DNA from 2 places in the Sinorhizobium sp. CB7 genome. Region 1 is predicted to be linked to the other one. Evidence: riboswitches for the same ligand, from Rfam matches in the RefSeq annotation. Region 1 holds a riboswitch; the other holds the start of a gene.

Region 1 (4,256 bases):
TATTTGCGCCCGCCGTGACCAGGTACAGGCACATTCAGCTTGAAGCCGGTATAGAACTGTACGCCAGGCTCGGTGGTCCGGACCTCCAAGGAGACGCCGGAATTGAGGCTGCGGGCGATCGCAACCGAGCGCTTTGCGACTCGCTCGGTCGAAAAGCAAAAATTATGGTCGTACAGTACCTGCTCGCCGCCTTCGAAGCGCTTCATCGGCGCCATCTCGCGGAAATCAAACGATGTACCGGCAACCGATCGCACCTCACCGCTCGGAACCTGCTTCTCGTTGGTCGGAAGATAGTGGTCTGCGGCGATCATGATGTCGTGATCGAGCGCGTTCTCGCGCCCATCGAGATTGAAGTAGGCGTGCTGGCACACGTTCGCGAGCGTGGGTTGATCGGTGGTCGTCTCATAGATGACGGAAAGCACGCCGTTATCGTGCACTCGATAGGTTACCTGGACCGTGCAATTGCCCGGATATCCGGCACGGCCGTCCGGGTCGACGATTTTCAGCACCACGTAGTCGTCCGCATGCTCGACGATCGTCCAGTTGCGCTTGGCTATATTGTCGCTGCCGCCGTGAAGATGAGTGACACCTTTCTCGTTCAGTTCGAGCTGATAGTCCTTTCCGTCGAGTGTAAAGCGCCCGTCTCCGATGCGATTGGCACATCGGCCCGGCGTAGCGCCGAAATAAGAGGAATGGGATGGATAGCTCGCGAAATCGTCGAAGCCCAGCAGAAGCGGCGCATCATGGCCTTCCAGACGCAGGTCCTGAATGACCGCGCCCCAGCTCATGACCTTGGCGGTTAGCCCACCGCCTTTGATCTCGACACGATAGACAGGCTCACCCGCCGCCGTATGCCCGAATACTTCACGCTTCGAAGTGTCTTGCGCCATAGCCATCACCTGCTCACTGTTTGAATCCTGAGCGGGATGAGGAAAAGTGTATGCGGTTTTCCTCATCCCGCTCTAACCTATTAGTATAGATCACGATGATTTTGGGTTGATTCTACCCAAAATCATCGTGATCAAGGCGGACACTGCCCGCATTCGCCGAAAACCGCAATCGGCCAGCGATACAATGCCTTCCTGTCGATCAAGCCCCAGCACCGCGACACTATGATGACGTCAGACCTCCCCGATCTCCTCCAGATCATAGGGCGTCGTCTGGTAGATCTCATTGATCCAGTTGCCGAAGAGCAGATGCGCATGGCTGCGCCAACGGTTTTGCGGCGGCAGCGCCGGATCGTTATGCGGGAAATAATTCTGCGGCAGTTTTATCGGTATTCCGGCATTCACGTCGCGAAAATACTCGTCCGAAAGTGATGTGGAATCATATTCGACATGGTTGAACATGTAGAGACGATTGGATTTCTGCTCGTGCACCAGACATACGCCCATTTCGTTTGAATCCATCAGGATTTCCAGGCCCGGCACCCTTGCGATATCCGTGCGGCGAACTTCCGTCCAGCGTGACACCGGCACGGCAAAGTCATCCGAAAAGCCGTTGAGATAGACGGAGGAAGGCTTGAGGTTCTGATGTCGGTAGACGCCGAAAGCCTTTTCCTTCAGGTCGTATTTCGGCACGCTATGGAAATGATAGATCGCCGCCATGGCGCCCCAGCAGACATTCATCGTCGAATGGACGTTCGTTGCCGTCCAATCGAATATCTGCTGCAACTCATCCCAATAGGTCACCTCCTCGTACGCAAGCTTTTCGACAGGCGCACCGGTAATGATGAAGCCGTCGAACTTGCGCTGCTTCACCTCTTCCCAGGTCTGATAGAAGGAGAGGAGGTGTTCTTCGGAGGTGTTCTTGGCCTTATGGCCGCCGATGCGGATAAGCGATAGCTCGACCTGCAGCGGCGAGGCGCCAACCAGGCGCGCCATCTGCACTTCCGTCTTGATCTTGTTCGGCATGAGGTTGAGAAGCCCGATCTGCAGTGGACGAATGTCCTGGCGGATTGCCACGGTTTCGGTCATGACCCGCACACCTTCGTTGACGAGCGTCTCGAAGGCGGGCAGCGTGTCGGGGATCCTGATGGGCATGATATTCACTCGATCAAAACAAAAAAACCGGCGGCGAAAAATCGCTACCGGTCCGCACGCGGCCCTTTAGCGACTTTTTTAACGTGGCTGCAAGCCGGCCGGCCAAATCACCACGGAAAGCACTAAATAGCGCTGGTTATTGATCGAATCAACGTCGGATTCGCAAATCGCGGCCATAAAAAGGCTATCACGCTTTTATGACTGGCTGAATCTGCCGATGGACAAGCTGGATCACCATGTTATCAGAGGCTATTGATGGCATAGGAAGGTGTTGATGGCAGATGACTTGCAGGCAAAGCCGGCCATCCAACAGGATCGCGTCGGATATGATCTAAGCCTGGGCTACCGCCTCAGGATGATGTTCAGTGCATTCTGGGGCTCGGATGTACGAAGCAAGGTCGTCGTACTCGCAATTACATTGCTCTTCGTTATTCTGGCGACGGCCTATGCGCAGGTTGTCCTGAACCAGTGGAATGCCCCTTTCTACGATTCACTGGAGAGACGAGATCTCGCCGAGTTCTTCTACCAGCTTAAGATCTTCGGGATCATTGCCGGGGCGCTGCTCCTGCTGAACGTCGTTCAGGCGTGGTTGAATCAGATGGCAGCGCTCTACATGCGCGAGGGACTGACCAGAGATCTTGTCGATCAATGGCTGAAGCACAGGCGCGCGCTCAGGCTTGCTTCGTCAGGACTCATCGGTGTCAATCCGGACCAGCGGCTGCATGAGGATGCCCGCAATCTTGCTGAAAGCACCACTGGGCTTGTCCTCGGCCTGTTGCAGGCGACGATCCTGCTCGTCAGCTTCATTGGCGTGCTCTGGGAACTCTCGAGCGGGTTTGTGTTTGAATTCAGCGGAAGGAGCTTCTCCATTCCCGGCTATATGGTGTGGGCTGCCATACTCTATGCCGGCTCCGCCTCTGTGTTGAGCCAGGTCGTCGGACAGAAGCTGGTGAAACTGAATGCCGACCGCTTTTCAAAGGAAGCGGAACTTCGCTTTTCCCTCATGCACGCCAATGAAAACATGGCGTCCATTACCGTCGCACGAGGGGAGGAGAACGAACGGCGGCATATCAACACGGACATCAGCTCGGTCCTTGCCGTCATTCGCCGTTTGGCGATAGCCAATACCAATCTTACCTGGGTCTCCGCCGGATACGGCTGGCTGGTATTGATCGTTCCTATCCTGGTCGCCGCTCCCGCCTATTTTTCAGGCGGTCTGACCTTCGGCGAACTGATGATGTCGGTCGGTGCCTTCAACCAGGTGAATACGGCGCTGCGCTGGTACGTCGCCAATTTTGGTCCCATCGCGGAATGGAAGGCGACCCTCCAGCGCGTCACGGATTTCCGCCAGGCGCTGCTGGAGATGGAAGACGAGATTAGCTCCACGGACACGATTTCCTACGAAGAAACGCCTGACGACACGCTGACCCTGAAGGATGTCATGATTTCGGTGAAGCCCGGCGAAGTTCTGTCCGAAGGCGGGTTCCGGCTGCGCGAAACCAATGTCACGATCCGTGCCGGCGATCGCGTGATGATCAACGGGGATCACGGCGTGAATCGGAAGCTGCTCTTCCAGGCGCTTGCCGGTCTCTGGCCCTGCGGCGGCGGCACGATCGGTCTGCCGGAGGAGGATGGTATGCACTTCATGGCGCAGCTCCCCTACGTGCCAGGCGGTACGCTGCGCCAGGCGCTCGCGTTTCCGGAAGATGCCAGCGCCTATAGCGACGCAGACACGGAAACGGCCCTGGAAAAGGTCGGCCTTGGTCGTCTGAAGGAGAAACTCGATACACGGACAAGATGGGACAGGATTCTCGATGGCGATGAACAGAAAGCCGTCGCCTTTGCCCATCTGCTGCTCGCCAAACCGCGCTGGATCGTCTTCGACGAGGTGCTCGAAGGCCTGGAGCCGGAATCCCAGAGGACACTGGCGGAAGTCCTGACTGACCTGCCGGATGCAGCGATGATCTATATCGGGCGCTCCGAGGTCTATCTCGAAATTCTGGCGCCGCGCGTACTGCATTTGGAGCCACTGCCGCTGGCAACTGAAAAAACCGAAAAAAGGAAGACGAGCGGCATCGCATGATGCCGCTCCGTCGGCCGCTCAATTTTTTCCTGTGTCTTCCCAAACAGGCGCAAGTCCATCCGGGCTGACAAGGCGGCCGCTGGGTCTTGCCAGCGCATGGATCGCCGCCATTTCATCGGCCGAAAGCTCGA
Region 2 (4,256 bases), on a different contig from region 1:
TAGAGCGTCGATCCGACGTGAAATCCCTGCCGCATCATCTCCTGAAGTATGCCACCCCTTGCCTCCGGTTCGACGATGACCGGATAGCTGAAGAAACAGGACCCAGCCCGCACGATGTCGGACGCATCGGGCGAAGCGCGCCAATCCGCAAGCTCGCGATCATAGATGGCGGCGATCGTTCTCCTATGCGCAAGCTTTTCTGCGACATTGTCGATCTTGCGTGTCAGTTCTTTGAGTGCGCCCAGCGCCGGTCGGCTGAGAACCGTGTCCTCCAGAACAATTGTTTCCTTGCGATTGAAGGTCAAAATATCGGTGCCGTTGGTCCGTTGTGCTTGTCGGAGCATGGCCGGTAACGTGATCCAGGAGAACAAGGTATCGCGCGTCGCCATGTCATATTTGAAGACCTGGAGCATGTGCGGGCCGTATTTCCGCGAGCTCAGGCGTGGAAAACCGGCGACCTCCCGTCGCATGATCTCGCCGATATCGTCATGCATGGTAGCGATTGCACCACCCCAGACATAATTAAGCGTCTTGAAACCGGACATGCTGAAGACGCTGCCGTCGGTGATAGTCCCCATTCGGGCGCCGTGATAGTCGCCTTCGAGACTGATTGCGCAGTCGTCGAACAACAATACGTCGCGCTGCCGGCAGAGTTCGCAAATATCGGCCAGCCGTTCCTGGATCACGTGGTAATGCGTCAGCAGAACACAGCAAGTTCTATTGTCGATGAGGGTTTTCAGGTGATCCAGATCGACGTTCGTCGAATTCGGCAAGGTATCGACGAAAACCGGCTCGCAGCCCGCGAAGCGTATCATGTTGATCACGTCGGGGATCGTATAGGGCATCATGATGACGCGATCACGACCGCTTCGTCGGGCATATTTTGCCAGCAGGTATAGGCCTGCCCTGGCTCGCCCGAGAGGAATTATCGGGATGTCTGCGCCAAGGAGGGATCGCAATCCTGCTTCAAATCGCTCCTCTGCATCGCCGCCGCCGGACAGCAACGGACTGATATACCGCATGGGATAGATAACCTGCTTGGGGGCTTTCATCACGGCCTCTGGGCTGTTCCGATAGGGAATGTTCGTGAAGCTTGATGTGATCTGATGATCGCAGGGCAATCGAACATGCCGTGACGATAGTGACGCACGCTCAAATCGCAACCTGAACAATTGGCCGAAGCATCAGCCATTTGTTTAGGTTGTTACTGATCATGTGAGGAATCGCGACAAAATCCCGCTGTTCGGGCAGATAATCGGACTGAGTGCGGAAGGCCCTGCCGGTGAGGCGCATGCGATCCACTAACTATCGGTTATCGCGCGCAATCTTACCACTCGCCTCGAGCGGCGACCCGCTTCGCCAACGAGAGGCGAAGCGGTCTTCCTTCAAGTTCCGCAGATTTTTGCGTAAGGCGTGTTGCGGTCGAAAATCTCTGCGAAAAGTTCAAAGATTTAATGCGGCCTCACGAAACTTTCGCCAGCGCCTGCGCAAAATCCTCGATCAGATCGTCGGTATCCTCGATGCCGGCGGAAAGGCGGACCGTACCAGGTGAAATGCCGAGTTCCGCGCGCGCCTCGTCGGTCAGGTTCTTGTGCGTCGTCGTAGCCGGATGCGTGATCAGGCTCTTGGAGTCGCCGAGGTTGTTCGAAATCTTGACAATTTCGAGCGCGTTCTGAAACGCGAAGGCTGCCTCCTTGCCGCCCTTCAGCTCGAAAGCAACGAGTGTCGAACCGCCGGTCATTTGCTTGGCGATAATATCGGCCTGCGGGTGGTCCTTCCGGCCCGGGTAAATGACCTGAGCCACCTTGTTCTGCTCGGCAAGAAAGTCGGCGATCTTCGCCGCATTCTGCGTCTGTTGCCGGACGCGCAGCGGCAGCGTCTCGATGCCCTTCAACAGCGTCCAGGCATTGAAGGGAGACATGGCCGGACCGGTATGGCGGAAATAATCGTGCAGGTTCTCGTCGATCCACTTCTTGTCTGACAGAACCACGCCGCCGAGGCAGCGGCCCTGGCCATCAATGTGCTTCGTTGCGGAATAGACGACGATATGAGCCCCGAGTTCCAACGGCTTCTGGAAGAGCGGCGTCGCGAACACGTTGTCGACGACGACCTTGGCATCGATCTGGTTGGCAAGCTTGGCGACACCTGCGATATCGATCACTTCCAGCGTCGGATTGGTCGGGCTTTCGAGGAAGAAGACCTTGGTATTCGGCCGGATCGCCTTTTCCCAGTTTTCGAGGAAGCGCCCGTCGATCAGAGTACATTCGATGCCATATTTCGGCGCCAGCGTCTCGACCACCCAGCGGCAGGAGCCGAAGAGGGCGCGCGCCGCGACGATGTGGTCGCCGGCCTTCAACTGGCAGAGAATGGCGGCCGCGACGGCAGCCATGCCCGAAGCCGTCGCGCGGGCATCTTCAGCGCCTTCCAGCATGCACATGCGCTTTTCGAACATGTCGTTGGTCGGGCTGCCATAGCGCGCATAGATGAAACCTTCGGTCTCGCCCTTGAACCGGGCTTCGGCGGCCTCAGAGGTTTCGTAAACGAAGCCCTGTGTCAGATAGATTGCCTCCGATGTCTCGCCATATTGCGAGCGCAGCGTTCCCCCATGAACGAGTTGGGTTGCCGGGCGCCAGGTCTTGCTCATGCCATCACCACCTTCAAAATAAAAAAACCGGCCGCAAAAGCAGACCGGTCTCGAACCCGGTCCTTTTAGCCACTTCTTTAACGTGGCTGCAAGCCGACCGGCCAAATCACCACGGGATAAGATTGCAAATACTGCCCTTGGCCGCTTGCGTCAATTCCTTGCGTCTGGTTTTGTCAGCGGCGGAAAATGGATGGGGCATGATGGCTCGCAAAACAGGAATTTTGGCAGACCGCGCCATTGCGGAGCTCTTTGAGACGGGACGGCTGACGAGCGAGAAAGAGCTTGATCGCGATCAGATACAGCCGGCAAGCCTCGATTTGAGGCTGGGTGCGCATGCGTTTCGTGTCAGGGCCAGTTTCATGCCTGGCCCTGCGCATCTCGTCGCCGACAAGCTCGATCGCCTGAAGCTGCATGTCGTCGATCTCACCGAAGGCGCGGTGCTCGAAACCGGATGCGTCTATATCGTGCCGTTGATGGAGCATCTCGACCTGCCGGCCGATATGTCTGCCTCGGCCAATCCGAAAAGCTCGACCGGCCGCCTCGACATCTTTACGCGCGTTATCACCGACCGTGCTCAGGAATTCGACAAGATTCCGGCCGGCTATTCCGGCCCACTCTACCTTGAAATCAGCCCGCGTACTTTCCCGATCGTGGTGCGCCGCGGCTCGCGGCTGTCGCAGATACGTTTCCGCGTCGGCCAGGCAATCCTGAGCGAACCGGAGCTCTTGGCCCTGCACGAACGCGAAACGCTTGTGGCAAGCAGCAAACCAAACGTCACCGGCGGCGGCATTGCGCTGTCCATCGATCTTGCCGGCGACGAACGTGGCCTGATCGGCTATCGCGGCAAGCATCACACCGCCGTCGTCGATGTCGACAAGAAAGCCGAGCACGACATCTTCGATTTCTGGGAACCTCTCTACAGCCGTGGCCGCACCGAGTTGATCCTCGACCCCGACGAATTCTACATCCTGGTCTCGCGCGAGGCCGTGCACGTGCCGCCGCTCTACGCTGCCGAGATGACGCCCTTCGATCCGCTGGTTGGCGAATTCCGCGTCCACTATGCTGGTTTCTTCGATCCCGGCTTCGGCCATGCGCCGGCCGGCGGTCGCGGAAGTCGTGCCGTCCTGGAAGTGCGCAGCCACGAAGTTCCCTTCATTCTGGAGGATGGCCAGATCGTTGGTCGACTCGTCTACGAGCACATGCTGGAACAGCCGGCGAGCTTGTACGGCTCCGGCCTCGGCTCGAATTATCAGGCGCAGGGCCTGAAGCTGTCGAAGCATTTTCGCCTGTAGCAAAACCGGGCCAAGGAGGCGCTACAACGCGCCTCATGCCCATTTGTTTACCTTTATCTACTCCAAAAGGCCCATCGCGATCGGCCAATGAACGAATTGGCACGCGCTCGTCCTCATAGTAGCGCGTATCTCTGCGTGCGAGGTGACTGGCCTCTGCGCAGCAGCGGGCGAAGCGTTCCCGACATGAGGAGATGCCTGATTGGCAGGGGGCAGCGAGTGAAGAGAATATGCATTCCGGGAACGGACATATTTGCCTCGCGGTTTGTCTTCGGAACCGCGAACCTCTTCAGCGCGGGCACGTCTGCAAGGCGTCAAAGGCT

What was found. A riboswitch is a leader RNA that binds a small molecule or an ion and turns the genes downstream of it on or off. The one in region 1 is predicted to bind S-adenosylmethionine.
Region 2: linked by a shared signal. The riboswitch ahead of AAE029_RS15715 (O-succinylhomoserine sulfhydrylase) and the one ahead of metA (homoserine O-succinyltransferase) in region 1 are both predicted to bind S-adenosylmethionine.

What each region holds. Positions count from the first base shown of each region.
Region 1 is NZ_JAULLL010000012.1:164,441-168,696, forward strand. It holds gene AAE029_RS22890 (aldose epimerase family protein) at 1-890, opposite strand, end outside; gene metA (homoserine O-succinyltransferase) at 1,122-2,042, opposite strand; SAM riboswitch at 2,089-2,166, opposite strand; gene AAE029_RS22900 (ABC transporter ATP-binding protein/permease) at 2,317-4,125, shown strand; partial or broken gene AAE029_RS22905 (aldo/keto reductase) at 4,144-4,256, opposite strand, start outside.
Region 2 is NZ_JAULLL010000007.1:294,493-298,748, forward strand. It holds gene AAE029_RS15710 (DegT/DnrJ/EryC1/StrS family aminotransferase) at 1-1,052, opposite strand, end outside; gene AAE029_RS15715 (O-succinylhomoserine sulfhydrylase) at 1,463-2,644, opposite strand; SAM riboswitch at 2,689-2,767, opposite strand; gene AAE029_RS15720 (2'-deoxycytidine 5'-triphosphate deaminase) at 2,842-3,936, shown strand; gene AAE029_RS15725 (aldo/keto reductase) at 4,153-4,256, shown strand, end outside.